3 regions of the Alteromonas sp. KUL17 genome follow, and region 1 is predicted to be linked to each of the others. Evidence: predicted binding sites of a transcription regulator. Region 1 holds the regulator's gene; each other region holds the start of a gene.
What was found. Region 1 encodes ArgR, which controls arginine synthesis, uptake and breakdown. Its sites were predicted from a motif close to ANTGAATANNTATTCANT; they were not measured.

Region 2: KUL49_RS11490 (ester cyclase) is a predicted target of ArgR. The motif match lies at 2,137-2,154, and genes of this name have one in related genera.
Region 3: KUL49_RS13170 (N-acetylmuramoyl-L-alanine amidase) is a predicted target of ArgR. The motif match lies at 6,413-6,430, and genes of this name have one in related genera.

What each region holds. Positions count from the first base shown of each region.
Region 1 covers NZ_BJKJ01000044.1:1,060-9,549, reverse strand. The annotation lists gene mdh (malate dehydrogenase) at 75-1,013, opposite strand; gene argR (transcriptional regulator ArgR) at 1,251-1,715, shown strand; gene KUL49_RS20465 (type 1 glutamine amidotransferase domain-containing protein) at 1,841-2,524, opposite strand; gene KUL49_RS20460 (TonB-dependent receptor) at 2,721-5,750, opposite strand; gene KUL49_RS20455 (TonB-dependent receptor) at 6,092-8,490, opposite strand, start outside.
Region 2 covers NZ_BJKJ01000011.1:70,755-83,345, forward strand. The annotation lists gene KUL49_RS11480 (nuclear transport factor 2 family protein) at 1-426, opposite strand, end outside; gene KUL49_RS11485 (sodium:solute symporter) at 459-2,072, opposite strand; gene KUL49_RS11490 (ester cyclase) at 2,205-3,203, shown strand; gene KUL49_RS11495 (TonB-dependent receptor) at 3,750-6,158, shown strand; gene KUL49_RS11500 (ester cyclase) at 6,342-6,869, shown strand; gene KUL49_RS11505 (TonB-dependent siderophore receptor) at 6,926-9,049, opposite strand; gene KUL49_RS11510 (TonB-dependent siderophore receptor) at 9,353-11,239, shown strand; gene KUL49_RS11515 (DUF6314 family protein) at 11,250-11,693, shown strand; gene KUL49_RS11520 (DMT family transporter) at 11,712-12,575, opposite strand.
Region 3 covers NZ_BJKJ01000014.1:44,555-57,145, reverse strand. The annotation lists gene KUL49_RS13190 (sodium/solute symporter) at 1-246, opposite strand, end outside; gene KUL49_RS13185 (PH domain-containing protein) at 348-2,054, opposite strand; gene KUL49_RS13180 (PH domain-containing protein) at 2,054-2,608, opposite strand; gene arcB (aerobic respiration two-component sensor histidine kinase ArcB) at 2,782-5,136, opposite strand; gene KUL49_RS13170 (N-acetylmuramoyl-L-alanine amidase) at 5,236-6,171, opposite strand; gene gltB (glutamate synthase large subunit) at 6,830-11,296, shown strand; gene KUL49_RS13160 (FAD-dependent oxidoreductase) at 11,310-12,591, shown strand, end outside.

The DNA of each region.
Region 1 (8,490 bases):
GCAAAAAAGGCTGGGTACGTAAGAACGTATCCAGCCTTTTCTAGCGGATGCTAGTACATCCGCTTCAGGCGTTATTAGCCGTTTACGAAGTCTACGCCTAGCTTGATGTCGCCACGTAGGCCTTCAAGCATGTCGTTTTTCGCTTTTTCTTCAAATGCGCTTAGCTCGCCGTATGGCAAGATTTCTTCAACACCGTTTGCGCCTAGGCGAACTGGATGTGCAAAGAATGCTGCGTCGTCGCTGTCGTCAGTTTGTACATAAGTGTACTCAACAACGTTCTCACCCTGCATTGCTGCAACTAGAGATAAACAGAAACGTGCTGCTGCTTGACCCATTGATAGGGTTGCAGAACCGCCGCCCGCTTTAGCTTCAACAACTTCAGTACCAGCGTTTTGGATACGAGTAGTTAGGCTAGCAACTTCTTCGTCTGAGAACTCTACACCTTCAACTTGTGAAAGTAGAGGAAGAATAGTTGTACCAGAGTGACCACCGATTACCGGTACGTGCACAGAAGATACATCTACACCTTTAAGTTCAGCAACAAACGTTTCAGCACGGATAACGTCTAGTGTCGTTACACCGAAAAGCTTGTTCTTGTCGTAAACGCCTTTAGCTTTTAGCGTTTCAGCTGCAATAGCAACAGTAGTGTTAACTGGGTTAGTGATGATACCAACACACGCGTTCGGGCAGTTATCAGCTACACCTTCGATTAGGTTTTTAACAATGCCGGCGTTGATGTTGAACAGATCAGAACGATCCATACCTGGCTTACGAGGCATACCCGCTGGAATTAGAACAACGTCTGCTCCAGTTAGTGCATCAGCTAGGTCATCTTTACCGTGACCGGTTACTTTTACCGCAGTGGGGATGTGGCTCAAATCAACGGCAACACCAGGAACAACTGGCGCTACGTCGTAAAGCGCTAAATCTGAACCTGCTGGCAATTGTGTTTTCAACAACAAAGACAGCGCCTGACCAATACCACCGGCAGCACCTAACACGGCTACTTTCATACCATTTCTCCTATGGGATTACTTCACGTATTTAAACGGAACGTCACACTAATGCAACGCGGGGGAAAACTCAATCACCGGATCGTCTTATTAACGTTATTTATGGCGATTTTATCTCGATATTCATTATCATGAATGATTATGCAAAGAAATTGCGCAAAGTCTACCTGTACGGCACAATATACGCATACTAAATATAATTCCTAACGATAACCCTCAAAAAAGAAAAGAGCGCTAATGGCAAACGCAAAACAAGAGCAACTCATCAAAGCTTTTAAAGAAATTCTTAAAGCCGAAAGTTACGGTTCCCAAGGCGAGATTGTTGATGCTTTAAAAGCTCAAGGTTTCGACAACATCAGCCAATCTAAAATCTCTAGAATGCTAAGCAAATTCGGTGCGGTACGCACGCGAAATGCCCGAGGTGACATGGTGTATTGCTTGCCTCCAGAGCTAGGTATGCCTACGGCTAAAAGCCCTCTTAAACAGCTGGTACTGGATATCGTTCACAACAACGTAATGGTAATCATTAGAACCAGCCCTGGTGCTGCACAGCTTATTGCGCGCTTGCTTGACTCATTAAGTAAGAAAGACGGAGTTTTGGGCACCATTGCAGGTGACGACACTATTTTCATCGCGCCAGCGGATGTATCTAGAATCGAAGAACTAAGACAGCGTGTTGAAGACCTGTTTGAGAACGTTTAGCCAAAGCGATGTTGTTCATTGACACGATTACGCTCGAAAAGCGCTTCGAGTGCAATCTTAGCTACTAGAGACAAAGAAACCGCATGGCTAATGCGGTTTCAATATTTATAGGATTTTAACGTCGATTAAGACAGAAGCTTGATAAGGGCATCAGCCGCGGGCCGTGACGATGGAGGATTTTGTCCAGTAACCAATAAGCCGTCTGTGCAAACTTTTACAGCAAAATCTTCTACACTTTCGTAATTCCCGCCTTTCTTCACCAACTCATCTTCAACAAGGTAAGGTACAACATCAGTGAGCTCCATCGCTGCTTCCTCGCTGTTCGAGAAACCGGTAACCGACTTTCCTTCCACTAAATATTTACCGTCAGGTGTTTTGACGTCTTTCAGTACAATTGGTGCATGGCACACCGCGCCAACGGGCTTATTTGCCGCTATAGTGTCTTCAATGAGTTTGATAGAATGCGCGTTATCCGACAAGTCCCACAAAGGGCCGTGGCCTCCCGGATAGAAGACCGCGTCAAACTCTTCCGCACGCACATCTTCAAGGGGTATTGTTGACGCCATCGCACTGCGTGCTAGCTCATCTTTGGTGTAACGTATAGCGTCATCTGTCATCGCATCATCAGCAAGGCTGTTGGGATCAATAGGTACCTGTCCGCCCATCGGCGATGCCAGCGTAATAGTATAGCCTTGGTCTTTAAATGCGTAATATGGCGCTGCGAACTCTTCTAACCACATGCCGGTCTTCTTTCCTGTATCACCCATAATTTCGTGAGACGTCATAACCATTAGCATACGTTTTGTCATAAGCCCTCCTTGCGAGCATTTAAAAATTTGTCGCTTATTACTTCGGCTAAAGTACGCAGTTAGATCATTAAAAAGGCGAGAGATCGCTTGATAACATGGTCGTTAGATAAATGAGCATTATAAAAAAATGCCACTTCCTGTTAAGGAGAGTGGCACCTAACACTACAACATGTCTTAGGGAAATTAACCATCGCGGTCAGAAGCGGTAGTTAACACCTATACGCATTTCCCATAGAGACGCGTCACCCTGACGTGGCGTAGGGTTCGCAGTTCCTATTACAACTCGATTAAACTCAGGTTCTTCAAGCACACCCCAATCGTCGTTTATCAAATTCGTGAAATTATTGATTACAAATGAGACCTGCGCGGTGTGGTCTTTGTGGAAAGCCGGAATGTCTTGTCTAATCGCAACATCAACCTTAGTCCACCAAGGACTCTCTTCTGAGTTTCGAGCAACGCCAATTGGTAATACTGCTTCATCATCGATGTAAGGTGTAAAGCCGAAGATTGCATTACTGTCATCTTGAGAAAAGACCTCACTGTAAGGCCTACCTGATTGCGCCACGCCGAAAGCGGAGAATATCGTGTTATAACCGTCGATAAGCTCAGTGACATAACGGAAATCAACCGTTAATCGATGCTTGATATTCCAATCGGACAGTGATGCAACATCTTCGTTAGGATTAGTAAATGCGCGGTATTGGTAGTTAGAGAAGGCAACGGAACTGGTCATGGGTTGAACATCTTCCGCATCGCTGTAGTTATAACCTGCAGTTACGGAAATACCGTTATCCCACGACTTATTCATCGTCGTAGTAAATGAGTACGACGTCACTGTTTTGTCAGAATTGGTTAATTCAAGTGAACCGTAACCGGTCAGTTCGTAGTCGATGTAACCATCATCAGTGAAACCCACCTCGTCAAACCCTAAATACTTAATCATAGCTTGGTCTTGAGCAACACTCACTAATAGATCTACGTTAAACACGTAGTCTTCGTCCGTGATGTGAGTCACGCCAGCAGAGAACTTCCATTCGCTCGGCATTTCAAAGTCTGGGTCAAGGTTATTACTTTCAAAGTTCTCACCTAGGCCTGCGTCCATTAGCGCATCAAGATCAGACGGCACTGAGTAACCAGGGCCAGCAGTAACGCCGTCTTCTGTATTTACCCAAGTAACGCTGCCGTCAAACAAGTTAGCATAGTCACCCTCTACCTCCCCACCTAATACGTTGGTGTTTTGGTAGTTATTGGTCATCCAAACGTTAGGGTTTCCGCCAGAGAATAGACCGAAGCCACCACGCAGCTCTGTACTATCACTTAGGGTGTAGTTAATACCAACTCGTGGCTGAAGCAATCCTATACCGTCGAGGTTTGCAGTATTGCTGTAACCATTCTTTTCAGTAAATTCCGTATTTTCAATAGGTCTGTCAGACGTTGTTGTCCAGTCGTAACGTAAGCCCGCGACCACTTTTAAATCGTCGGTTAAATAAAACTCGTCTTGAGCGTACACCGAGTGAGACTTGAAGCCCCATTCTGCAGCGCGATCTAACAACTCACCGGAATAGGCGTAACCATACTCGATTTCGGCATTGGTTCCGTTAACGAAGTCATCTAAGCTTTCAAAAAAGATGGATGTTTCAGAGTGCTGCACAAATAGATTATAGATATCAAGGTCATCGCTCTCGTAACCAAAAGTAAGCGTATGCCCATTATCAAAATAATAGTTACCACGGAACATTAGGCTGATCGCTTCCCAATCTAATTGGTTTACTTGACGACTATCGTCAGATCCTAAGTAAACCGTAAGGTCATCAGCATCATCTTCTGTTTCCATATCGAACAAGATTTTGATCTCACCAAAATCGTTATCACCAGGAGAACCATTTCCGTACATGGAGCGTTGAAGGTTATCTAACTCTGTACGCGAGATACGAATTTCAGTCGAAAATTTGTCTGTCCAGTCAGAGTACAAGACACCTACGAATGTTTGAAGTTCTGCGCCTCGCTCATATAAGTGGCTAGACAGCTCAAATTCGTTAGCATCACCATCAGACTCTACGAAATTGTTACCATCGTTATAATTATAGGTGAATGCAAAACGGTGGTTATCATTAATGTTCCAGTCTAATTTAACAAGTAGCTTTTCATCTTCGTTTGGCATGCTTAGCGGCGTTGTTCCCGCATCGAAGTTGTACAGAGATTGAGACACCGTCTGAATAGTTTCTAGCTGATCTTGAGTAAGTGCAACTTCGTTGATTGCGCCTGAACCAATGGCACCGCGATCGAAGGTGTTAGCACCTTCAAGCTTTTCGTATGCTGCAAAGATGAATAATTTATCCTTGATTAGCGGTGCGCCAACGGTAAAGCCATAACGCTTCTCGGTATAGTCACCAAGCGTAATGTCATCACCTTCAAGTGAGTCACCACGTAAGCTGTCGCTACCGAAGTCGTAGAACGCAGTACCATGAACTTCATTAGTCCCTGTTTTACTTACCGCACTGATGTTACACGCAGAGAAACCACCGTAAATTACGTCGAAAGGTGCAATTTCAACTGAAACGCCAGCAATAGCGTCGAAAGAAAAAGGCATTCTTTCGGTTGGGTAGCCATTTGAGTTAAGACCGAAAAGGTCGTTCATACGAACACCGTCAACAGTCAAGCTGTTGAAGCGCGGGTTTTTACCCACACACTGAATACCGTTGCTACCGCCTTCATCTACGTAAATACGTGGGTCGATACGAACGATGTCTGTGATGTCACGGTTAATTGCTGGTGCCTCTTGAAGAGTAGAAAGGTCGAAGCTTGCTACCGGGCCCGTTTGACCGAAAGATAAGCTGCTAACCTGAGAACCAGTAACGACAATGTTTTCGTATTCAGCCGCAGGCTCAAGCATACGCTCGATAGACGCTGATTCACCAAGCTCTAAGTAAACATCGTTGATAGTCTGATCAGCGAATTCGTCAGAGTTAATAACAACTGTATATGGACCACCTACGCGAAGACCTCGCAGACTGAACGTACCACCGTTATTTACCGTTACAGTTTTCACTGCGCCTGTTGGAACGTGAGTTACAGTTACAACTGTACCTGCTGCGGGGTTACCCTGCGGACCTACTATTTTGCCGTTCAATTCCGAGGAGGTAACTTGTGCCATAGCCGTAGAGGATAAACCAATCGATATTGCCACAGCAGCGGCGACACGATTGAATCGAGTGAGTGTTCTCATGTGTAGTTTCCTTTTTTATTTCTATTTGCAGTGCTACGACTTAATGCGCTGTCATACGTTTAGCTCTGAATAACTATCACAGAGCCAATCTATTACATTTTTGTGACAAAAATAGACGAGTGTCAACATTCTGGTGAGAAACACCAATATACTAGGGGGATATTATTTCTTTCGTATGACAATTTGCGAGAATAGGAATACTTGCAGGGCGGGTTGAACGCAAAAAAAAGCCCGATTTCAATTCAGTATCGAAATCGGGCTTAATAACAAGAGCGTAATAAACTAAGTCATATGTCGCTTAATTAATACGCGGTGCTTAATTGATAAATGTTCTTTTTATATTAGAACGTATATCTAACACCCACTTTAATACGCCACGTAGACTCATCCACTTCGAACTCATCCCAGTTTTGACCCGCGTTACCATCAAACGCATTGGTATACTGATACTGGTTGTTCTCGTTAACACCTTGTAAGTCGAACAAATCAACACTTGAATACTCGACTTGGTACACTTTACCCCAATCGTCATTCAACAAGTTTGCAAAGTTTTCAATTGAAAGGTAAACCTTCCCTTTGTGGTCATCATAGAACCCTGGTACTTCCTGAGAAATATAAAGATCCATTGACGTGATCCAAGGCTGAGAACCCGTATTTTTAGGAATGATAGAACCCGCATAACCTTCAAGGCCTGCCGCTGTCACTACTTCCATGATTTCTTCGTAGCTTAAACCACCTTCGAAGTCCATAAGCGGATCGTTCGGACCTTCAGGGATGTAAATCTGGTAATCACCGCCGTTGATACCAAATTGATCACCGAAGTCAGGATCGTTGTAGAGGCCCAATGTGTGAGAGAAGCGACGACCAGAACGTCTTTCAAAGAACAGGTTAAAGTCTGTATTGTAACCAGTAAAGAACTGATGCGTATAACCAAGGTTTAATACAAAGCGGTGCGGTACTTCAAAATACGCAGTATCAACATTTGGCTCATTGCGGTTTGTCGCAATATTGAAAACATAGTTAGATTCTGCTGTAGAACTTGTTCCAGGCGCGCCCTCAGTAATGTCTTGATGCGTATATGACATGTTTAGGCTAATACCGTTGTCCCATTGTTTACCTAATGCAGTAGTAAACAGAATGCTTCGGCCACCGTCAGAAGCGTTCGTCAGTTGTATATCGTAGTTTCCAGCATTATCTGTACCATCGTATACACTGCCGTAAATAATACGGCCATCTGCAAGAGTTACCTCAGGCGTTCTGGCTAACTCAACCCACGCTGCCGCATCTTTCTTGTCAACGTACGTTAATTCTGTTGTCCACGAGAAGTTGTTGCCTAAGCCTTCTACGTCGAAGATATAATCAGCTGCGATTTGATAGCGCCAATCAGACGGCATATCGAAATCAGGGTCAATTGAGTTGGTAGAACCTGAGCCGATTGAAAGCTGATCTTTAAGCACCTGAGGTACTTGATCAAACATAACATTCTCTGGCGCGATACTTTCTGTCGAATACTGGTCCAACGCTACACCGTTTTTGGTGTAGGCATTCGATATCCAAACAAGTGGAGAACCACCAGTGAAGCGACCTACACCACCGCGTAGAGTAAGATCTTCATTAATTGACCACTCAAACCCAAGACGTGGAAGCACCATAGTATTGCCGTCTAGGTTTTCTGTGTTGGCAAAGTTGTAGGTATCAAGAAAGTTCTGATTCAACATGGGTGAATCTTCAACTGTCAGATATTCAACGCGTAAACCTGCGGTTACTTCAAAATCTTCAAATAGCTCAAAGTTGGCTTCGCCATACGCTGTATAAAGCGTACTATCAACATCGTAGGCGATATCATTGATATCGTTTGTATACGCATTTGAGTATTCAACCAGGTCTGGTGCACGGTTTGCGAAGTCTTCTAAAGTTTCAAACGACCAAGTGCCTGCTGAGTCACGTCCATAAACGTTATAGTTCCATGTATCTTCCATTTCTAGACCGAACTTATACTCAACGTCGCCAGCAAGATATACACCGTGGAAACCTAGAGTCCATACTTCATTCTTCAGCACGTTAGCGTGACGGTTCTCATCCTGGCCCGCTATAATCGTACCGGTTCCAGTTCTAACGTTGATTTCGCCCCAGTCTGAATTTGTATTTGACGCTTGTGTGTAATCTTTGTAGGAAATACTAATTTCAGATGAAAAGTCGTCTGTCCAGTATGAGTAAACGTGACCGGTGTAAATAGTGGTTTCTGAATCTTGCGACCACCCATTAGACGTCATATTCAGTTGAGAATTGCTGCTGGTATAGTTACGAGCAGAGCTATTATCTTGATAGCTATACGTGAAATCAGCGCGATGGTCGCTGTTGATGTTCCAGTCTAGCTTGATTAGCGTTTTCTTATCACTGTCAGGTGAAGGCGCAGTACCTTTCGAATCTGTTAAGCCGTATACACTACTAAGCGTATTTAAAAATGTATCTACTTGCTCGTTTGTAACGTTGTGACCGTCAAGCGAATCCATGTCGTAGTTAAACGCTACTTCTTCTTCCCACTCTTCATATGAAGCAAAGAAAAACAAGGTATCTTGAATAAGCGCGCCACCAAGTGATGCGCCAAATGAGACTTCTTCATTGTCTACGTCAAATTCTTCATCGATTTTGTCGTTATATGCATCACCTGTGAAAGGGACTTTTTCATAGAAAACCGTTCCACCGAACTCGTTTGTACCCGATTTGGTAACTACGTCTA
Region 2 (12,591 bases), on a different contig from region 1:
GGTTACACGCCCGGTTTTGCCTGTTGGCGCGCCAAATTCAGAGGGGCCTTTATTGGTCATAATACTGGTGATACGGTGCGACGAATAATACACATCGTTGGCTTCTTCACGGTAAATAACGTCTTCACCTATAAGCGACCTGTCAGGGAAGGCGGCAATGGTTTTTAACGTATTTTGAACCACCACATCAACACTGTCAGCATAACCGCCAAGCGTATGTACCGGGCAGTAGTCAGCATAATAATCGTAGCAAGCGCCAATATTTTTCTGCTCCCAAATACGATGGGTTACGCGCAAAATATAGTCTGCTAAGTCGACAAACTCTTCATCGAAACCCGCTAAGGTTTGCGTTTTACTTCGGGCAGGGTCCAGCATGTCATGCAGAGGCTGCCAATACACCGTTTTTGCTATGGATGTTTCGCTCATAGAATCTCCCTCAAAAGCGCTGAGTTTGGCTTTTAAAACATAAATTGAATTGAAAATAAGAACACGAGTGTGAGTAAGAAGAACCCAAACAATATGTAGTTGATTGGGTCTACGCGGCCGGGTACGCGATACCATCCTTGCTCTTTCTCATCGAGACCTTCGCGCGCGAAGTGTTGCTGCTGCCCTTTAATGGTATAAGCGTTGTATTCGGTTTGAACGCCATCGATAAGGCGACTAGCAATCATAGACACCACAATGTTGGCACTTGCACCTATGATGCAGTACCAAGGCCACGCGATATCTGTATTTAAGGCCACTAAAGTCACAACAATAAAGCCGCTCAATGTGCCAATGATCAGGCCATTTTCGGTTGTTTGCTTAGAGAAGAACCCTAAGAAGAACATGCCCATTTGCGCACCTACAAAATAGGAGCCTACTTTAGACAAAATTTCTAAAATTGAGCCTTCGCTGAATAGGTGGTAGCCAATTGCTGGAAAAATAATAAGTACAGCGAAGAACAAGGTGAAAATACGTGAAGCCTTAAGGTAATGGGCGTCCGACGCGTCTTTCTTGAAGTATTTGATGTAGAAATCGATAGTTGCCACTGTCGATAGCGAGTTAAATGAGGAATCTAGGCTAGACATGGAAGCGGCCATAACCGCGGCTGCAATAATGCCCATTAAACCCGGCAAGCCGTAATCGGTTGCGAACTGCAAAATGATTGTGTTGCTGTTTTCGAAGGTTTTGCCTTGATAAAAGTCGTAGAACAACACGCCAAGTACAATGAAGAAGAAGTAGATGAAGAACGCGCAGAAACCCATTAATAAATAAGATTTTTTGGCGTCACCAATATTCTTGGCAGCCAGCGTTCGCTGCACCATCATTTGGTTGGTGCCGTAAACGGTGATGTGGTACAGCGTCATAGCAATAATGCCGCTCCACACTGTAGTTTCTTCAGTAAAGTCGAAGTCCCAATTAAGTGGGTTTAATTTACCCTGAGCTTTAAGCTCGCTCATTGATGAAGATAGCGTAGTGTCGCCGCTTTCAAGCAGGGCGTACATAATGATGCCCGCGCCCACAAATAAGATCACTGACTGAATAACGTCAGTCCAAATTACGGCAGTAATGCCGCCCATCATGGTGTAGATAAGCGCTATGGCAGTAACTATAACGATAGACCACACTACAGGTACGCCAGTAATGAACGACAACACAAGAGAGGTAGCATAAAGAATAGCTGCTGAGCTCATGATTTGGCTTAGCATAAAAATGCTGGATACCATGGCGCGGGCACGCTTGCCGAAACGCCGTTCTTGGTAATCGTAAATGGACGCGACACCCGCGTTATAGAAGAATGGGAAAAAGAATATGATTACAGCCATGATGACGAGAGGGTAGTTCAAATGAAGTGCTATAACGGATAGCCCCTCTGAATAAGCCCAGGCTGGTGCCCCAAGAAACGTCATGGCGCTAACGTAAGTGGCAATAACCGAAATACCTATTGCCCACCACGGAGTTTGTTTTTGACCGAGATAAAAATCGTCGGAATTTTTTATATTTTTACCAATCACCAAACCTAGCAACAGGTTCGCAATGATGTACCCGCCTAAGATAGACCAGTTTAAAACGCCAAAATTTTCAGTCATATTCTTTACTCTGCCTGCTTAATAAGCGCGCTTTCTATTTACAATAATATTCAACCTAATACATAATGACTTCGAAGTCATTAATTATTTCAGGCCAGTATTAACAATTTTTTAAACAAAGAGGCGTAAGTCATGAGTTTTAATAGCGAAAAAGCCGTTGTCAGATCCTATCAAGCCGCTTTTGACAAAGGTGAGGCAAGTGATGTTAAAGGCGTAGTGAAATCGTATGTTGATGAAAATGCAAAGATTTATGCCTGCTATCCGTTTGATAAATGTTCGACTCCAGCAGAATTAGTGAAAGAGTTGTGGGAGCCGTTAAAACAGAGTTTTACGCGTATGAAGCGCCGTGAGGACGTATTCATGGCGGGAGATAACAGCGCCGGCGAAGGCAAGTGGGTTATGTCGATGGGTCACTTTGCTGGACTGTTCGACAAGCCATTTCTTGGCATTAGAAGTACGGGCAAACTGGCTTTTTTACGGTATGCCGAGTTTTTTGAAGTACGTGAAGATAAGATAGTTAGCCACGCTATTTTCTTCGACTTAATTGCACTAATGCAGCAAGTTGGGCTTAATCCTTTGCCCGTAGAAACAGGCCATACGTTTGTTTATCCAGGGCCATGTGATCACAACGGTTTATTGTTTGAAGAGCAAGATCCTAAGGAGTCTAAAAAGACCATTGAGCTGGTTGAGGAAATGGTAAGAGACCTAGATTCTTTAAATAAATCGGGTAACGACAACTGTCCTCCAGAGCTTCTCGCCAAATGCTGGAGTGAAGATATGGTGTGGTATGGCCCAGCGGGAATAGGGGCTACATTTACTATCGAGCGTTACCAGCAGCAACATCAATTTCCTTTTCGTAAAGGTTTGAAAGATAAAGTGTTTAATGGTCATGTGGCGCGCTTTAGTGAAGGCAATTTTGCTTGTTTCTTTGGTTGGCCGAACCTATCGAATACGGCCGGGGGAGGCTTGTTCGGCATGCCTGCTTCGGGTATACGTGCCGACATGCGAGTGGTCGATGTGTACTATCGCAAAGGGGATAAATTACTGGAAAACTGGGTGTTGATGGATGTGCCTTATTGGTTAAAACAGCAAGGGTTAGATATCTTATCGCGCACTACCACCTACAGTTAATCGAACAATACCAAAGGCTTTATACCTGAAAATGGTGTACTGACTGACGTCATTTTCCCTCGAAGCTACCTAGCAAAACGTCCGTTTTTGCTAGGTGGGCTTTCTGATAACCCAAGCTATCTCAAGTGCACTTTCTTACCTTTTTTCACTAATGCTTAACTCATGCATCAGCATTCGGTTTCTATCCATTCGAGTGCCATTTTTCTATGCAGATCCTACCAGTCATTTTTGGCTTGAAGTCTATATTTATACTTCGAAATCTTATTTTTGCTGTCATTGTTAAAGCTCATTGTTTATAAATAAAGCCTTTTATTACATGTGTTTATTTGTTCTCAATGTATTTAAACAAAAAATTAAAATTCATGAATTAACAATCTTTGAACATTTTTATTGACTTCGAAGTAAATAGAGTTGTATGTTTGTTTAGACCAAGAATTAAACAACCTAGTATGATGTTGTCACAGGCAGGGTCATCAAAGGCTTGATAAACGCAGGGCACTAACAGGTTACTGCAGATAAGGTTTTATTAATCCGGGAACTATCACGATGAAGCAAGACCAACGAAAGTACCATACAACATACCTCTCCCGCGCTATTCAAAGTGCACTTCTAATCAGCGTTAGTTTTTGCGCTAGCGCCCAACAAGAAACCCCTGACAGCGAAGCTAAAGCAGCGGGCGTTGAACGTATTGAAGTAACAGCAAACCGACAATCTCAAGATTTGCAGGAAGTATCGTCTTCTGTGAGCGCGTTAGGTGCAGATGATATTTTGCGTAACGGCATTGAAAATATTAGTGGTCTTGAAAACGTTGTTCCCGGATTAAGAATAGGCAGCTCAGGTGGTGAAGTTCGTCCCGCTATGCGTGGTGCTCGTACCAACGAAGTTGGCGTGGCCGGTACAGGTATTGCTGAACAAGTTGTTGGTATTTTCCAGGATGGTATTTATGTGCCAACGACCACCGGTGGCTTAGGGGCTTACGTTGATATTGAGCGCATTGAAGTACTGCGCGGGCCGCAGGGAACACTGTATGGAAGAAATACATTTGCAGGTAGTATCAACGTTATCTCAAAGCAGCCTGAACTTGGCTATACCAGTGGTTCTGTGAAACTTACTCATGGTAGCTATGACCGTTCGGCCTATGAAGCTATTTTAAACCTGCCGCTAAGTGATAAGGCCGCTACGCGCTTTGTCATGAGCCACGACCGTCATGACGGCATGATCGAAAACCATTTCTTGCCGGGCTCGTCAGACGATTTACGTGAAAAGAACCAATTCTACTTACGTAACACGACTAAATACGAATTCTCAGACGATGTTACTGCATTGCTTCGCCTTGATTATAGTAAGAAAGACGCAAACTCAGAAGCGATTTGGGGTTACCAACAAATTGCGGGTTATCAAATTTCTGAAACCTCACCGGGGTCGGGCGTTTACAACCCTATTGCTACGGTAACACCTGGCCACATTTATCAGCCTGCTGATGCTGAGCGAGATGATGAAGGCCCATACGATGTATACAGAAATGCGGTGTCTTTCGATAACCAAGAAGCATGGTCGGCAACCTTGACCCTCGACTGGGCGATGGACTGGGCAAACGCAAAGTGGACCACCAATTATTCTGAACTGTCAGGCGAGCAATTCTACGATAACGACTACAGCGATGGTGGCTTAGACTTTGTTGGTGGCTTTGGACGTCAGGACGATCAAAAAGCGTTTTCTACCGAACTACAGTTGTCGTCTGTTGAAAGCGATAGCCCGTTTTCTTGGATAGCAGGCGTTTATTTGTTCTCGCAAGAAGCGGATTGGGAATGGCTGTGGCGTGAGGATACAACCGGTAACGGTGAGCCAGATTCTATTACGGTTCCTTCGTGGGGAAATCCAAATCACGATCCGCATGAAGTCGACTCTGTAGCCGTATTTGGCCAAGCTCGTTATCAACTTAACGACAGCAACCGCTTGTTGGTTGGCCTTCGCTACAACAAAGACGAAAAGACATTTACAGGCGATTCAATTCCCGATTGGGACGACTCAGCGGTATTGTGGAAATTAGCTTACGAGCTAGATGTTGCAAAAGACATGATGGTTTATGCCAGTGCAGCAACAGGTTATCGTACTGGTGGTGCTAACGACGCGAGGGTGGTAGCGCGTGGTGCCGATCCGCTATACGACAATGAAGAAGTTATTTCTTACGAAATTGGTTTGAAGAGCTTTTTATTCGATAACACCGTTCGGTTTAACGTTTCTGCTTTTGCAAACCAATACGATGACGTGAAAGCGCAGCTGTTTGCAGTATCGTGTAACGACACAACAACTGACTTAACCGTGGCACAGTGCGTTTCTACTGGCGTTAGTACAACCTTTGAATACTATGAAAACGGTGGTCAGGTTGACACCTACGGGTTAGAAGCTGATTTGGAATGGCGCCCACTAAGCGAGTTAACGTTAAATGCAACCTTGGCGCTTCTTAACGCCGAGTTCGCTGACGACTTTGCTGTAGGTAATTCTCAACTTCAGCCGCTACTTGGGTTAGGCAATGTTGATGGCCGTCAGGATATAAACGATCCAAATAGCCAGTTTAGCTTTGCGGGTTACTCTCCAGCTATGTCGCCAGATTATACGCTGGGCCTAAGCGCAAGGTATGAGTACTCATTGCCAAATGGCGGTTACTTAACGCCTTATCTTCATGTGAACTTTGTTGACGATCACTACGCGTTTGATATCAATATTCCTGAAACAAAAGTAGATGCTCACGCCATGGTAACGGCTCGCATCTCTTGGGAAGTAAATGAAAACTTAAACGTCGATTTCTTTGCAAATAACCTGACGGATGAAGAAGTGCTTACTCGTGCAGTGGTTCAGTCTCAAGTGCTTAATGGGCTGCCTATCAACTCCATTCAGGCAAACTGGAATAACCCGCGTACATACGGCGTAAGCTTACAGTACAAGTTCGACTAACACGTGCAGCGCAGTGCGCTATTTTAAACGCTGAGCAAACTGGGCAATCACTAGGGTGATGAGCCCAGTTTTGGTTCTTAGCGCTAAATATCTACTTTACGCTCTGTTTCAAAACCCCAATTACGCATTCTTTAAACAGAGCTTTTAATATGCAGTACTCAACACTTTTTTGGGAGATATGAGATGAAAGGTTCACGTCCAGAACAAGGCATTCTTACAAAAGACAACGACTTGTCAAAAACGCAGGAAACCATTGATACCATTGACGCTATGGTCGATGGATTAAATGGTCATGATATCGACAATATGGGCCGTTTCTTCAGCGAGAACTTTCGCTGGATGGGCAATGCAGGTTGCGGTTTCAAACAAGGGTTAAAAGAGTTTCAAGACAACTGGCAGCGACCGTTTCAGGCTGCGTTTTCTGATAAAGTTTGTATAGATGAAGCTCGCGTCACACAAGGTGAGTGGTGCGCTGCGTTTGGTCGCCAAGAAGCGGTTCACACTGGAACCTTTATGGGAATAGAGCCTACCGGTAAAAGAGTTGAAATTCGCTATATGGATTTTTGGAAAGTGGTAGACGGTAAAATTGTAGATAATTGGGTTAACGTTGACTTCCCCTACATTATGCAGCAGCTAGGTGTAGACCCGTTCAACGGACACGGGTGGGAAAACCGTGACTCAGGGAAAATGCCAGTGCAAAACGGCGAATAGAAATGTATACCAAACAAGCCGGAACATCGAAGCCACCGGCTTGTTTGATTTTATTACTAGAACTGGTACTTAACGCTTACTGTGTAGTTAGTCGGAGAGCCCGGCATGGTCCAAAGCTGATGGTATGAGTTCTCAAAATAATCTCTGTCGAACAGATTATTCACGTCAAATCTCATAGAAAGTGCATCGCTGATATTCACCGACCCTGCTAAGTTCACAAGGGTATAAGACGGCAAAATGAATGTTGGATCGGTGGTTTGTCCTAAGCGATCGCCCACGTAACGCATGGTCACACCAAAGAACGCTTCTTTTTCAAATACGCTGGTGAAATGGTTAAGCGAGATATACCCCGAATGCTTGGCAATATTGATTAATCGCGACCCTTTTGGAATAGGCACGCCCCAATCCAAGTTATTGACTTCGTTAGCGGTTTTAGCATTTATGTATGCGTATGCCATATCAAGGCGAATGTCTGAAGTAAGGTCAGTGGTTAACTGAAATTCTACCCCTTGGCTTTCAACTTCACCGAGCGTAGCTGAAAAGCCAGTGTTAGGTTCAGCGGTAAGCATGTTGGTCTTTTCAGCATCGAAAATAGCGACGCTACCAGAAAACATATCAGCAATGTTTTCCCACTTAGCTCCTACCTCAAAAGAGGTGGTCTCTTCAGGGTCAAACGCGTTGCGGTCAGAGTCAAGTCCGGGGTTGGGTCTGAAACCTTCTGCATAACTAGTGTAAAGGCTTACAGAATCATTGATTTCATAGACGAAACCAAAGCGTGGCGTCACTTCCGTTTGGTCTTGTTCTTGCCCTTCATTGCTTAACTTATTAAGAATGTCTTGCTCGAATTTGTCCACGCGAAAGCCAACTAAAAGCTTGGTTGCTTCGCTAAGCTCTATAACATCTTGTGCGTAGAAACCTAGCCCTTTTTGCTTTTCAGCCGTGAGTGTAGTGGGCGTAACGTCAGGTCTGAAAATAGTGTAGTCTGGATTTTCAGGGTCGATGCTATAAGTGGTATCATCCGCCCCCCACGCAGTGCGCCAACGACGATAGTCTGTATCGATGTGGTAGTTGTAATAGTCCAAACCAAACAAGACATTATTTACGAAGCCTGCCACGTCTACCACGCCACTTAATTCAAAGCGTAGTGATAAGTCTTGCGCTTGATAGTCACGGGTTCTGCGTTGCCTTGAAAGTATAGATGGATCGGTATACAAAAGCTGACGGCCTTCTGACAGTTCAGTATCTGAAGACTGCCCTTCAAAAGAAGAGTCTCTGTAGGCGAAGCCACTGAGTAAATGCCAGTTGTGATTCAACTCGTGATTTAACACTAGCTGATGTCCGAAGGCTTTAACTTCATGGGCTCCGTCTCTAACATCACCATAAAAGTCTTCGGCATCTACGGCGTCAAAGTCGTTATTTAATATGAACACACCGCGATCAAGCGGCTTTTCCTGATCCAGTATTTCCATCTGATAGCTTAAGCTGGTGTGATCAGAAATGTTCCAAATGAATGAAGGGTTAAGGTTCAAATTCTTGAAAAACACGTTATCGCGATAAGTATCAGAGTCTTCGTATGAACCGTTAACGCGATACGCCATGTCTGAATTAATGCCGTTCGTGTAATCGAACTCTACTTGTTTTTTATCAAAATTACCTACGGTACCCTGGATGTAGCCTTGCTCTTCGAACTGAGGTTTTTTGGTAATAACGTTAATGGTACCGCCAGGTTCACCTTGACCATATAAGGCTGATCCCGGACCCTTCATTACTTCTATAGTTTGAACGTTAACCGTGCTTCTATTACCGCTATAGCCACGCACGTTGAAGCCGTTTATTAAATAACCCGATGGGTTATTTTCATCGCCAGAAAAACCTCGGATCGCAAAGCTATCGAACATGCCGCCAGAGTTGTTTTGTCTAACAATGGTGGGCGCAAAATCTAGCGCATCGATGAAACGCGTGATCCCTTCATTCGCTAAGGTATCAGCAGTAATTCGGTCGATTGCTTGTGGGGTGTCGATTAGCGGTACATTACCACGGTATGGCTGAAAGTGTCTTTTTACCTCAATGTGTTCAAGTTCATCATGAGCACCTTGAAGGGAGCTTTCATCACTTTGCGCAGCGGCGCTTACTGATAATGCAACTAAAGAAAATATAAATGGTGTTTTAAGATCAAGCATAAGCAAGGTATTACGTGTCTTTGGCAGGTTTTGTAGAGGTCGCGAATGTTATGTTATCTCGTTTCTTTTAGCAAGGAAGGTAAGCAGACAATAAGGTGAGATTGATGATTATTGCGGGCTGCTACAGATACATACAGTCTGTTTATATTGATAAATAGAAATGTGCAGAGCTGTAAGTAAAAATAAACTTACTGGTCTAAACTCACCTGCGCAGCGTTTTCCTCGGTCTGCTAATGCTATACACTTCGCGTTTTTATTACTCTTGCCTGCAGGCTGAACCTAAATTTTTAACTAGGACACTGAATGCGTCACACAATCCTATCTTTGCTCTTTTGTACTTTACCTTTTACCGCCATGGCCGCTGAAAGTGTTGATTCATCAAACGCTAACTCTGGCGTGGACAGCAACGAAAAAGGCGTAGAAAAAATTACGATTGAAGGGGCAGCGACGGCGAACAACAAGCCGGTAGGGACGTTTAATTCACCTATATCTAACTTAGAGTACGATCCGCGAGTCGATTTGCAATCAAGGAACATGGCAGAAGCGCAGGCTGACGTGACTATTCGCGGCGGTATATTCGAAAACACGGGTTTTCGCATAGGAAGCGCAACGCTTATCGACCCGCAAACGGGGCACTATTTTGCTGAAATTCCGATTGCGCCAGAAATGTTGACGAAGCCGAGTATTTCCACAGGGGTCGATAACGCGCTTTACGGTGTAAATAGCTCTGTAGGTACGGTGTCTTACGGCTGGCGTCCCATCCAAACAGCAGGCAGTGTGTCAGTGGGAGTAGGTAATAACAACTTCAATTTGCAGCGTGTACACGGTGCAGTAAAGCACGCGCTTAGTGATTTACCTGGTTGGTCTGTTGGGGTTGAAGGGGAGTATTCTCGCTCTGAAAGTGATGGCACTATTGCTAATGGCGATCATAATTTCGAACGCGCGTCAGGGCGTATTCAGCTGGCAAGTGATGACTCACAAACCGACGTGTTTTATGGCTTTCAGCAAAAGTTTTTTGGCTGGCCTAACTTGTACACGCCTTTTAACGTAAACGAAACAGAAGACATTCAAACCCGTTTGGTCATGCTAAATCACAAACAGCGCTACGGCGAAGAGAGCATGAAAAATACCTTTGAAGTTTCTGCTTACTACAGAGAGAATGACGACCGTTACGTATTCTCACGTGAAAATCCTGAAGCGTTTCAGGCGTTTCATGAAACCCAAGTGAAGTCATTGGCATTTTCCGGTACTCATAATGTTTCGCAAGAATTCGGTATTAACTACACAGCACAGCTTACTGCAGACGACATCACATCAACCACGCTAGAGAACAATTTCACCTCTCGCGACTACTACAAAATAAGCGTAGTGCCCGAGTATCGAACTCAGTTGAACAGCAATGAATTGCTTACCGTTCGTTTAGGTGGGGCGTTTGACGATACAAATCGCGACGACGACAGACTGTCTTTTGTGGGCGATATTAGTTGGCTTACCCAAGCAGGGAGCAATGCCTCGCGTACACTCTATCTTTCGTATGCAGAGGCGACGCAGGTGGCTGGCTACACTGCTGTAGGCGGCAGCACCACAAGCGGTCTGTTTAGAAGTAACAATCAGTTACAGCGAGAAGTCAGCAAAAACCTAGAGTTTGGGGCGTCATTTGATAAAACGTCTTTCAAAGTTGATACCGCTGTATTCTATCGCTGGGATAACGAGCTGACAGATTGGACGTATAGCTTCGATGCTACTTCAGCTCGCAGTGCAAACCCGGTCGACATCGAAACCCTAGGTGTTGAGGTGATTGCCATTAAACGCTTGGAAAGCGCAGATGTGGTGGCCAGCTACACCTATTTAGATAAGTCTGAAGACTATCGAATTGATGAGGTAGACGCGAGCTTTTACGCGCTTAACTATCCGCCGCATCGCGCCACCCTTGGGGTGGTGTGGTTTGCAACCGATACGGTTGAAGTGCGCATTGACAACGAGTGGCGGAAACAAGAAACCAATGCGCTTAGAAACAGCGATGACTCTGCGTTTTTCTCACATGTCACTTTCACATATTCACCTGCTCAGATTGAAGGGTTAAGTCTGGTATTGGCAGTCGATAACTTGTGGGATGAGCGCTTTGAAGAAATCCCAGGAACGCCGGGTCGCGGCGACCAATATTCTGCCACTGTTACCTATTTTTGGTAAGGACGGCGCAATGACAGTTAATTCTCCTCATACCTTGGACGATTTTGCTGGACGATGGACGCTAACGCGCAAAATCATCCAGCGAAATGGCGATGTATTTACCTTTTCTGGCGAGGCTGAATTTAGCTGGCTGGAAGGCTGCGTACAAAAAGAAAAAAGCGGCTTGGCGTATTACGAAAAAGGCGAAGTAACTGCGCCTAACGAAAGCGTAATGCCCGCAGAACGTCGGTATTTCTGGCAGCAGCCTCAAACTGGTTTATTTGAAGTGTTGTTCGATGATGAACGTTATTTTCATTCTTTCAGTGCGACCAACCCAAACGCTGAGCACTTATGTGGCGACGATAATTACGTGGTGCGCTATGACTTCACAGCGTGGCCTGTGTGGCGCTCTACGTGGCAGGTCATTGGGCCGCGCAAAGACTACACCATGGAGAGTGAGTATAGTCCTGCGTAGCTTTGGCCTTTTTGAGGCTTATAACTGTTTCTGCTTCTTAGCGTGTTGATGGGACATCCAAAGTGCAATAGCAATGATGGTACCGCCAAGAAGCAGGCGAGAAAAGTCGGTGTCTTTTTGCCAAAGCAGTAAATTAACCACAAGCCCCGCTGGAATAAGTGCGTTATTCATAATAGCTAACGTACCACCAGAAACGGCCAGCGCCCCCTGGTTCCAAAAGTAGTATCCAAGCCCTGATGCCACAATACCCAACCACAGTAGCACTCCCCATTGCTCGGTATTTTGCGGTAGTTGACTTGGGTTGCCGAAAAGGAAAAAAGCGGGCAAGGCTACAACTAACGCGCCTAAATAAAACCACGCGAATACGTTGTGATAGGGTACTTGGGCTGTAAAAGTCGAGGTCAGCTTTTTATAACCCACTTGTCCTAGTGCAAAGGAAAGATTGGCACCCTGAACAATGGCAAAACCAAACCAGTAGTTATCAGTCACGCCATCAAAGCGAATTATGGCTGCACCTGCGGTGGCAATAAGTGCGCACAATAAATAAAACGGGGTAAACCGCTTAAACAGGGCGTCGTTCAAAATGGCGACATAAAGCGGCGTAAAAATGGTGAAAAGCAACACTTCTGGCACGCTTAAAAACAAAAATGCGTGGTAGAAGAAAATATACATTAACCCTAACTGCACAGCACCTAAACTGGCCAGAATCACCTTTTGTTTAAGGCTCAATAATGCCGGCCTAAGGAAAGGAAGGAAGACCAGTGTGGCGAGCACAATGCGTGTCAAAACAGCAAAATAACTGTCTACTGAGCCAGCCAAAAACTCGCCTATGAGCGAAAAGGAAAATGCCCACAGGACAGTAACTGCTATTAAATAAAACACACGCTATGCTTCTTTG
Region 3 (12,591 bases), on a different contig from region 1:
AACTGCTAGTTCATAAGAGAGCCAAATCAGCCCTCCACCCTCACGGAAGCCGACAAATGCAGGAGCGGAAATGAAACTGACCGCCGAGAGTTGCGTCGCCATCACTGAAAGTAACAGCGGTTTCCAACTTAAGCTTCTTCCAGCGAGAAAATAGTCTTTCTTTGACTGCTGTCCACGCAAGCTAAAGCCGATGACGAGTAACGTGATGAGGTAAATCGCGATGACACTGTAATCAAGAATATCCATATAGACGCAAGGTTAAGCAACTAAATACCTACCATTACATAAACTCGGTCTATTTGCATAAAAAACGTATAAAAAAGCAGCGTTCAAAGAAATAGTGTACGTTACATCCAAGACCTTCTGGTTGACTCCACCTCGAATAGCACACTATCTGCTAGTTTATTAACGTAATCTTCTGGTAGAAACGGCACAGTCACCGCCCCCGAAGCCAGTACAAACTTAACGGTGGCCTGTTTTCTTCGCTTCATAAACACGCTTTGCTTAACGATAACTTGCTGCGCTTTATAGGGCTCAAAGCATTGATAGTCGATGCCTATTCTACCTCGCCTTATATAAACGTACTTACTGTCGTAGGCTATACCCCATCGCCACCACCTAAGCGTGAGTAACAGCGATACCGCACAAAAGACAACGAGTGAACCTAGCATAATATCTAGATGGGACGACAAAGCGCCTATGGTGAAAAAGGTAATAAAAGGCAACGTCCAGCCCGCAAGCAACCAAAAAGTAATAAATCGCTTACTAATGGTTTGATAATCTTGACCTCGCAGGTCACATCCTGGCATCACTTCTTGACTAAGCGCGAAGGCTTCATCTTCGGTTACCGATGGCACAATAAGCTTATTTGGCGACATCAGTTCTTGCATTTGCTGCCCAGCCGTTGAGTTCTGCTCAAAATACAAATTCACCCGCTTTAGTATTTTATCCAGCCAGTCTTGCTTCGCCGTAATCATTTGGATGCGTGAAGCTCGCATGCTGACTTCCAGTTTATTAAGCAAGCCGCTGCGACGGATATAGCGATCACCTGTTCGTGAAAGTGTGTAGCCGTAAAAAGTGAAAAGCGCGCCACCAACACTCAGCAGTGCCACTAACGCCATAAGCATCATGAGAATGACAAAGGCATACAATCCAAATTGCCACCACGCAACCGTTTGTTCACCAACCAGCTGATTAAGCTGCAAGCCTTTATCGGCTAACCACTCTGAAACCAGACCGAACACATCGTCATAGAAAGGTGCCGCAGCACCCAGTATGATCCACACGCGATTGTTGGTGATACCGTGAATAATAATGTCTTTCACGGACCGTCGATTTAATACTTCTTCATTTGAATGGGAAGAATCTACCGCTTTAGCGCGTGTTCGTGGCGAGGGAAAAGACGAACTCTGCTCGTCGGATAAATCTTCATTTGGCAAACAATCCAGGTCACCCTCATCGTGCAGCGCTTTTTCATACAACACCTGCTTTTTTAGCGCTTCAGCATAAACTTCAGGAACCGCTACAATTTTAGCTTCTTCTTTCCCACTTCCTGCGGTATCAAGCACCACTAGCGCGTACCCAAAAGGTCGGTAATAAAAAGGGCGTTCTATCTTAACGTTTTGAATACGCCACAAGGGCAAGTTGGTATAGCGGCGTTGAAACACGCCATGATGAATCTCAACGTGCTGGTTGTGCACGCGAAACTTGTACATTAAAAAGCTTATTACGCCGCTGACACTGGTAGATAGAAAGAGGATTCCAGCACCGATTAGTACTTCAGGCGACAGCAGGTTATCCCAAATATTGAACGATATGGCTAAGGCGGGAATGGTATAAATAAGCACTTGAGCCGAGTTGGTAAAATTGCGAATAGTAAAATACAAAATAGAAATTAGAGAGAGGCGCTGCCACTCATCACCCGTCTCTACTTTAAGTTTCGGTTCTTCCATATTAGCATCCTGCCCATGGGATTTGAGCACAGCATCTTCTTTCAGCTCTTTTGACTGATTAAGTGTAGGCGCTTGGTGTGAGGGCGTTTCTGATACCGTCATTAGCGTGCACCTATGTCTTTATGAGCAAGAATGAACTCACGCAACTGCTCTGCCCTTTCAATGCTTAACCCAGGTATTTCAAACGTGTGCATTTCACCACCAGCCGAAAACACCTGAAGTGAGGCAAGACCCGCCCACCTGTCCAATGGACCGCGATTAACCTCTACATGCTGAACACGCAAAATAGGTTGGCACGAGAGTTTTCTAAAAATTAGCCCTGACTGCTTACTGATGTCTTGCTCTCGAATCGCATAAAATATGCGTACATCAGCAAAAAAGTGGTACAGCGCCCATAGAGAGCCTACAGCGACGATACCAGCAACAACATACGGGTAGGCTTGCAGCAGTCCTTCTGGCAATGACCAAAAGCTTTGGAATCGTAACGCAGAAGCAATACCTATTAGCACTGAGGCTATCAATCCAATGGAGAGGATATTTAGTGTCCGGTACTTTTTGGATATAGGAAGTAATGCGAGCGTTTTAAGTGAGGGAATTTCCTCAACACTGAGCTGATTATTTGAAAACACGGTTTCTTGTTGTGCGCTAATTGTCATCGCATTAATTCCTTTTACCACTGTATAAATAAGATCAGCCTGCCGCTTTTTTTAAGGAGAGGCTTAGCTACTTAGCAACGCTGCTCTGACCGCTTTCTCTAGCGCAGTTTTTATAACAAAAAAGAGGGCAAGCCCTCTTTTTACGTTACCTATTAAAGAGCGCGTTATGCTAACTAGTCATCAACCTGCTGTTCATTCAGCCAATCGTGTAGTGCCTTCATGTCGTGCTGAACGGCCATTTGTAGCTCTTCTACCCAATCATGGACATTTTCCCACCATGTTGGGTGGTCTCCCTGTTGAATTTGATTAGCTATACGCTGTACGCGAGCCAAGCCAACAGAGCCAGCGGCGCCTTTAATTTTGTGAGCCTGTGAGCACACTTCTGACTTTTCGTCCGCACTTAAGCTTAGCTGCAGTATTTCCATGTATTCAGGCATTTTCTCTTGGAATACTTTAACGCTAGCGCGCACCATTTCATCCCCTATGGTATCAACTAACATCTGTAACAAGTCCATATCTAAAATGTTACTTAATGTTTTGTTAGGTTCAGGGCGCTCTACTTCGCCATCAATTTCAAGCGGTGCAGGTGGTGCATGGAACAGCTCGTTAAACACCTCGATAACGCGAGATTTTTTGATCGGCTTCGCAATAACGTCATCCATACCGTTTTCTAAGTATTCATCACGCTTTTTAATGACGTTTGCCGTTAGCGCCACGATAGGCGTTTGCATAACCAGATCTTCTTCAATAATCGTACTTGCCACATCGAATCCTGTCATGTCAGGCAATTGAATATCAAGCAAGATAAGGTCGTATTGGTTTTCCCTGACTTTGTCTATGGCTTCTTGACCGGTCATTGCTACATCGACTTTCTGGCCAAGCTTCTCGAGCAAGGCTTTAGCGACCATTACGTTCAATTCAATATCTTCTACTAACAAGATATTGAGCCCTGTCACTTGAAGCTGCGCGACTTTCATCGGGCTATTAGAAATTTGAACAGGCAACACAATTTCAAAACGGGTGCCTTTACCCACTTTACTTGAAACGTGAATTTCACCTTTCATCAAGTCGACCATTTGCTTACAAATTGCCAATCCAATACCGGTACCTGTGGCCGATTGGTGGTCAGGGTGATCAACCTGATAGTACATGGCAAAAATCTTATCAATTTCGCTTTCAGGAATACCTACGCCCGTGTCTTCAATCACAAATGTTACATACGCCTTATCACCATCAGGTTTCGTCGATGAAACCGTTAGACTTACGTGACCTTTTTGTGTGAACTTCACTGCGTTAAACAGGATGTTCCATAATATCTGACGAAGGCGCGTACCATCTATTTCAACAAGACGGGGAAGCGGCTCGTTAATTGTCGTTTTAAGCTCTAGCTGTTTGTCGGCTGCAAGTAGACGAATAATGCTGCTAAGTTCTTCGGTAAAGTCTTTCAACGATATGGTTTTTAGACTCAGCTCAAGCTTATCTCTGTCTAACTTATCAAGGTCGATAATATCGTTAAAAATATTACCTAATGTTATAGCGCTGGCGTATATCGTACTTACCCAGTTAAATTGTTCTTCACTCAACTCGGTATCACGCAGCATACGGCTTAAGCCCACAATACCGTTTAGCGGTGTGCGTAGCTCATGACTTATGGTTGCGATAAAGCGAGTTTTGTCGGTACTTGCTTTTGCAGCAGCATTTTCAGCTTGCTTACGCTCAGTCATGTCTCGACCGAACGACAACAAGCCAAGGCGATTACCGTCTTTATCGAAGAAAGGTACACGCTTCATTTCGAAGTAACGACGACGTCCATCAGCAAAGCGAAGCCACAGCTCTTCAGTGATACTGGCGTTGGTTTCTAGAACTTCGTGATCACTCGCTACAATTTGCCTAGCTAGCTCTTCTTCGTATACATCTTTTGGCGTTAAGCCAAGCAGTTCTTGCTCAGTTTTGCCTGTCATCAACTCGGCAATGCGATTGCAACCAGCAAATCGACCTTCTTCATTGCGATAGTAAATTAAGTCTGGCGAAGCATCGATGATGGAACGTAACAGTGTGGATAAGCGGCGTGCTTGTGCTTCTTGTTCGGATTTATCTTGAATTTCTTTTTCTAAATCTTTAAAAAGCGCTTCACGCTCTTCTTGTGCTTGCTTGCGCTGCTCTATCTCGTGATTAAGCTGTCTGATGTTGCTTTGAAGTTCGCGGTTAAGAAAGACATCTTCTTCACGCAAACTTTCCAACTGGCTTACCACTTCCTTTAAGTTGGTACGTGAGTTTTCTAATTGCTTGATTAACTCACTAAAGAAATAAAGTACCCAAGGCGCAGATAACATGGTCAGTACTACAGCACTGATGAAGTCATCGGGCTGAACCTGGCTTCCCATACTTACGCGTATCACGTAGGAACCGCCTAGCGTGAACACCAGCGAAAGAACAACAAACAAAATGCTGAGCTTTAGAGTGCCAAAACGCTGAACAAATTGAGCAAAGCGGATTGCCCAAGAATCGTTTGGTGTATCTGAATGCATGTACGTCTATTCTAAACTTATTTTGCCTGTATCCTATCAGGCTTTCCCCTTTTCGGGAATGCGGTTTGTCAAAGCGGGAATCTACCGTCCTGGACGACCTCAGGATTTGAAAGGTGACTTTTCGGTAATTTCATTTATATACCGAGTATTTACCCACCCTACTTTTGTGTAAGACACTTTCGCCCACTCTCCTTGCTTTTCCAGTATTTTAAGTACCTCTCCCTTGTTCAATCCATTTTCGATCTTTGAGAAAGTAATATCGGGTCCTTTTCTTACATTCAATGAATTAGCACTTACGTTAGCCACTCGCTTTACTGCGCTGACACTATCCCGTTGTATTTGATCATGCGCTTCGCGTTGTGAATTCGTTTCGCTCGCTTCCGTCGCCCACTGTTCACTATTACCTTTTAAGGCGGCAGCCTTGAATTTTTGGATAGGAAAAGCGGGGCCGGGATCGACTTTTCTAGACGGCGCAATTTCATCGTGCCCAACAATAGTAGAAATATTGTAATGGCTGCACAACGCTTTGCAGAGTGAAAGCGTTCTCGAAATTTGTATTTCGGTATACTTGTGCCAGTAACCGGTTGACTGCTGATTAATATGTTGCGCAACTAACACTTCATGCTCATCGTAAATTTCACCAAACCAACTTTCATACGCGCCGTTTCCTCTATCCTTAAGCTGGCCCGCATTGTCTAGTTCAATACCAATAGAATACCGATTTAAGCCATTGCGACCTTCATAGTGACTTTCTCCCGCGTGCCACGCAATTTTATTAGTCGATAGCATTTGAACAATGTCGCCATTTCGCCCTACGGCAAAGTGAGCAGACACACCGCTGTCTGCATTGGTTAATACGTTTACAGAGGACTCCAGGCTACTGCCAGCCGTAAAGTGTATAACGATGGTATCGGGGCTACCGCTTTGGAAATATCCAGAGGTATTTGGAGAGGGCTTAAAACTCACGTTTTCGCCGTTCAATAAATGGTCTTCTATTTCAAAGGAATAAATAGATGTTGCGTGTAGTGCTTTCATAGAATAGCCCTTATTGGCCAGATAGCATGTGCTTTCAGTGAATTTTTATTCCGTAGCCGTCACCTATACACCCTTAAAAATAAAACGAATGCCGTATCAAGTCTTGCAGTGATGAGCAATAACATTACACGCGAATGATTTTTAACCAATATAGCAAAGTACTTATGTAAGTGGAACCTTGTCTTTACAATTAAATAAAAATACAAATAAACGCCATTTGACAACATAAAACAACGATTGAATCGCATAATTATTCACCGATAAAATATAAATGAGAACCAATATCATTTGATGAAGCTAAACTATCTCCATTTATTGGCTGATAACATTTTTGTTACAAACATAAATAAGACGATGTATGCAATTGATATTTAAGTACTTAATTATATTTATACGAATTCACTATAAAGCTTATACTTTTAGCGTTTGATTTTAGTTTTTAATGTGGGTATTTTGTACGGCCCGCATCGCAATAATGCATAAAAATGCGGAAACGACTGGAATCCTCTAATAATAAATAACGACAAGAAAGGCGCACGCCGCAAGCAATACCGCTCGCAGGCTTAAAAGACGTCTAATAATGTTGTGATACGCAAACCTAGGCGCATCTACACGCAACGCATACCTTGCCCAGTCAAAAGGTTGAAGGAGTTAAGAGATGAGTTTATATAATCCCAATGATTCCCGGGACAACTGTGGGTTTGGCTTAATTGCTCACACTCATGGGGAAGCCAGTCACGAATTGGTAACGACTGCTATTCACGGTTTAGACCGTATGCAGCATCGTGGCGGTATCGCCGCCGACGGGAAAACCGGTGACGGCTGTGGTTTATTACTACAGAAACCGGATGCGTTCTTCCATGCAATCGCCGAAGAAAATGGCTGGAAACTCAGCAAAAAATACGGCGTGGGCATGATTTTCTTAAGTCAGGACCCGGTACTTGCGCAAGCCGCGCGTGAAGTACTTAATGAAGAACTAGAAAAAGAAACACTTTCAGTAGTGGGTTGGCGCGAAGTGCCTGTCGACCACTCAGTACTGGGTGAATTAGCGCTAACGGGTGTTCCACAAATTGAACAGGTATTTGTGAACGCACCAGCAGGCTGGAGAAAACGCGACCTTGAGCGTCGTTTGTATATGATCCGCCGCCGCGCTGAAAAACGTCTTGAGAAAGATCCCGATTTTTACGTAGCTTGTTTGTCGGGCTTGGTAACGATCTACAAAGGCTTGGTAATGCCGAAAGACTTACCTGCCTTTTATCACGATCTTGCCGATGAGCGTATGCAAAGCGCAATTTGCGTTTTCCACCAACGCTTTTCAACAAACACATTACCGCGCTGGCCTCTTGCTCAGCCTTTCCGTTTCCTTGCGCACAATGGTGAAATTAACACCATCAAAGGAAACCGCGACTGGGCCATGGCACGTGCAGCTAAATTTGCAACGCCACTTATTCCAGACCTTAAAGATGCAGCACCTTTTGTTAATACTGAAGGTTCAGACTCATCATCACTGGATAACATGCTGGAGCTATTCTTAGCCGGCGGTATGGATTTATTCCGTGCCATGCGGTTACTTGTTCCACCCGCCTATCAAAACAACAAAACCATGGACGATGACCTTCGTGCATTTTACGAGTTCAACTCTATGCACATGGAACCATGGGACGGCCCAGCGGGTATCGTTTTAACTAATGGTCGCCACGTAGCCTGTAACCTTGATAGAAATGGTCTACGTCCTGCACGTTACGTTATCACTAAGAACGGTTTCATTACCCTAGCCTCAGAAGTAGGTATCTGGGATTACGAGCAAGCCGATGTAATTGAAAAAGGCCGTGTAGGCCCAGGTGAAATGCTTGCTGTAGACACCTATACAGGCAAAATCTGGCGCTCTACTGAAATTGATGAAGACTTAAAAGCACGTCACCCTTATAAAGAGTGGCTAGACAAGCATATTCGTCGACTTACACCAATTGAAAAGCTTGATGCGTCATTAATTGGTAAACGTGTGTTTGACGACGATGCCATGGCGGTGTATCACAAGCTACACGCCTACAGCTATGAAGAAATTCAACAAGTTGTAAAAGTACTTGCGAAAGACGGTCAAGAAGCCGTTGGCTCTATGGGTGATGACACGCCAATGGCGGTTATGTCCTCGCGTCAGCGTACGGTTTACGACTATTTCCGTCAGCAATTTGCACAGGTAACTAACCCGCCAATCGATCCGCTACGTGAAAACCACGTTATGTCGTTGGCAACCTGTATTGGCCGCGAGCAAAACGTATTTAGCGAAACCTCAGGTTACGCCGACCGCGTATTGTTCGACTCGCCAGTACTAATGTATACCGACCTTAAACAGTTGCGCGAATTTAACCCAGACAACTACTATTCAGAAGTCGTGGAGCTTCAATATGCACCGCAAGAAGGTTTAAAGAAAGCCATCGAGCGCGTGTGTAACGAAGTAGAGATGCTGGTTAAAAACAAGCGTGCTGCGTTCGTTATTCTGTCTGACAGAAACATTAAGCAAAATCGTTTGGTTATCCCTGCAGCTATGGCAGTTGGTGCGGTACAGCGTCGCCTAGTTGAAAAGTCATTGCGCTGCGATGCTAACGTTGTTGTTGAAACAGCAAGTGCCCGCGATCCACACCATTTTGCGGTGTTGATTGGCCTAGGTGCCACTGCGGTTTACCCATTCCTTGCATATGAAACTATTGAGCAGCTTTGTGAAAAAGGTGAGCTAGATATTTCTCCTATGCAGGCCACGTTGAACTACCGTAAGGGTATCAACAAGGGCTTGTATAAGATCATGTCGAAAATGGGTATTAGTACCGTTGCTAGTTACCGTAGCTCTAAACTGTTTGAAGCAGTGGGTATTAACAACGAAGTGATGAAGCTATGCTTCAAAGGTGTAACCTCACGCATTCAAGGTGCGGGTTTCGATGATTTCCATCAAGACCTTATCAACCTAAACCGTATTGCATGGCTTAAGCGTAAGTCTGTCGATCACGGCGGCTTGCTTAAATACGTGCACGGTGGCGAATATCACGCCTATAACCCAGACGTAGTCAGTACGCTTCAAAAGGCTGTGGTGTCGGGTAACTACGACGACTACCAGCAATATGCCAAGCTTGTTAACGAGCGTGCGCCTGCGCACATTCGCGACTTGCTAGCTATAAACCCTAATTGCGACCCTATTGATATTAGCGAAGTTGAAGCACCGGAAAACTTATTTCCACGCTTCGATACAGCAGCGATGTCAATTGGTGCACTAAGCCCTGAAGCGCACGAAGCACTGGCGATAGCCATGAACCGCTTGGGCGGACAGTCTAACTCAGGGGAAGGTGGCGAACACCCTTCTCGCTTTGGAACTGAAAAGAACTCCAAAATTAAACAGGTGGCTTCAGGTCGCTTTGGCGTAACGCCTCACTATTTGGTTAACGCTAACGTTATTCAAATTAAAGTGGCGCAGGGTGCAAAACCGGGTGAAGGTGGTCAGCTTCCAGGCGATAAGGTAAATAAGTACATAGCACAGCTACGTTTCTCTGTGCCGGGTGTAACCCTTATTTCACCGCCTCCGCACCATGATATTTACTCAATTGAAGATTTAGCACAGCTAATTTTCGACTTGAAACAGGTTAATCCAACGGCACTTATATCCGTTAAGCTAGTATCTGAGCCGGGTGTTGGCACCATTGCAACGGGTGTAGCGAAAGCCTATGCCGACCTTATCACAGTTTCAGGTTACGACGGCGGTACAGGTGCAAGCCCGCTAACATCAGTTAAGTATGCGGGTAGTCCGTTCGAGCTTGGTTTATCTGAAACTCAGCAAGCGCTTATTGAAAACGGCTTACGTCACAAAGTACGCGTTCAAACCGACGGTGGTTTGAAAACAGGCTTAGACGTAGTAAAAGCCGGTATTTTAGGCGCTGAGAGCTTTGGTTTTGGTACAGGACCAATGGTTGCCTTAGGCTGTAAATACTTGCGTATTTGCCACTTGAACAACTGTGCGACCGGTGTTGCAACGCAGGATCAAAAACTGCGTGACGACCACTTCATTGGCTTACCTGATATGGTAATGAACTACTTCAAGTTTATTGCTCAAGAAGTGCGTGAAATCATGGCGTCTATGGGTATTGCTAAGTTCGACGACCTTGTTGGTCGCACAGAGCTACTTAAAGTGCTAGACGGCATTACCGCTAAGCAAAACCGTTTAGATTTGTCTCCGTTGCTAGCGCAGCCTAAAGCAGGCGACCATACGCGCTTGTTCTGCTCACAAACGACTAACGCGCCTGTCGATAAAGGTGAATTGAACGCGCAGATGCTTAAAGACGGCCAGCAAGCGGTTGTTGACGGTAAATCTATTACCCTTAAATACCCAATCCGCAATACGGATCGCTCTGTCGGCGCATTGCTATCAGGTGAAATCGCTAAACACCACGGTAACCACGACTTTGAAGATACACCTATCAAGGTTGAACTTACCGGTACAGCGGGTCAGAGCTTCGGTGTGTGGAACGCTGGCGGCCTACATATGCATCTTGAAGGCGATGCCAATGATTATGTAGGCAAAGGTATGACTGGCGGTAAGCTTGTTATCCACCCGCCGCGCGATATCTCGTATGACGCCCACGACAGTGCCATTATGGGTAACACCTGCCTTTACGGTGCAACAGGCGGTAAGCTGTTTGCTGCTGGCCGTGCTGGCGAGCGCTTTGGCGTACGTAACTCTGGTGCTATTGCGGTAGTTGAAGGCATTGGCGATAACGGCTGTGAATATATGACAGGCGGTATTGTAGCTGTACTTGGTCCGGTTGGTGTTAACTTCGGTGCAGGTATGACAGGTGGTTTTGCTTATCTTATGGATGATGGCGACGACCTTGATAACCGCGTGAATGCCGAACTGGTCGATGTAATGCCAATTGAAGATAAAGCAATTCTTGCTGAACACTTACGTGGCTTAATCAATCAGCATTACGAAGAAACAGGAAGCGAGCACTCATTGTCTCTGCTTACTGATTTCGCCGCAACGCTGAAACGCTTCAAGCTTATTAAGCCGAAAACCAGTGATGTGAAAAACTTGCTTGGTCACATCAGTCGTTCAAGTGCTGAATTACGCATTCAGGCTCAGTAGGAGGATTTAGTTTATGGCAAAAAACGTATATCAATTTGTCGATGTTGAACGTATTGATCCGCCTAAAAAGCCGATCATGGTACGTAAACATGAATTCGCGGAAATTTACCAGCCGCTAAGCCAATCTCAAACCGAAGGCCAAGCAGATCGCTGCTTGGACTGCGGTAACCCATACTGTGAATGGAAGTGCCCCGTGCACAACTATATTCCTCAGTGGTTAAGCTTGGCAAATGAAGGCCGCATTTTAGAAGCTGCGGAATTGTCTCACAAAACCAACAGCTTGCCTGAAGTATGTGGCCGCGTATGTCCACAGGACAGACTGTGCGAAGGTGCATGTACGCTGAATGATGATTTTGGCGCTGTTACCATTGGTAGTATTGAAAAATACATTACCGATACGGCATTCAAAATGGGCTGGCGCCCAGATATGTCTGACGTGGTATGGACCGATAAGAAAGTGGCGATTGTAGGTGCAGGCCCTGCTGGTCTTGCATGTGCTGATATTCTGGTTCGTAACGGTGTTAAACCTGTTGTTTACGACAAATACGAAGAAATTGGTGGCCTACTTACATTTGGTATTCCGTCTTTTAAATTAGAGAAAGACGTAATCAAGCTACGTCGCCAAATCTTTACCGAGATGGGTGTTGAGTTCGTACTTAACACTGAAATTGGTAAAGATATCCAGTTCCAGGATTTGCTTGATAAATACGATGCAGTATTTCTGGGCATGGGTACGTACAAGTCGATGCAAGGTGGCTTCGACAACGAACACGTTGAAGGCGTATATGATGCACTTCCTTTCCTTATCGCCAACACCAACCGCGTAATGGGCCTTGAAAAGGACCCCGCTGACTTTGTTGATATGAAAGGCAAGCGCGTAGTAGTACTAGGTGGAGGTGATACCACGATGGACTGTGTTCGCACGTCAATCCGCCAAGGCGCTGCACAAGTTACCTGTGCATATCGCCGTGATGAAGAAAGCATGCCGGGCTCTCGCCGCGAAGTTGTTAACGCAAAAGAAGAAGGGGTTGAGTTTAAATTTAATCTTCAGCCGCTAGACATCGCAGTAGACGAAAATGGTAAAGCGTGTGGCGTTAAGCTGGTTAAAACTGAAATGGGGCCGCCTGACGCCAATGGACGCCGCCGCCCTGTTGAAGTAGAGGGTTCAGAGCACGTACTAGAAGCTGACGCGGTAATTATCGCCTTTGGTTTCCAGCCAAGCCCTGCGCCATGGTTTGCTGACTTCGGCATTATGCTTGATGAAAAAGGTCGTGTGCGTGCGCCGTCGGCTGGCA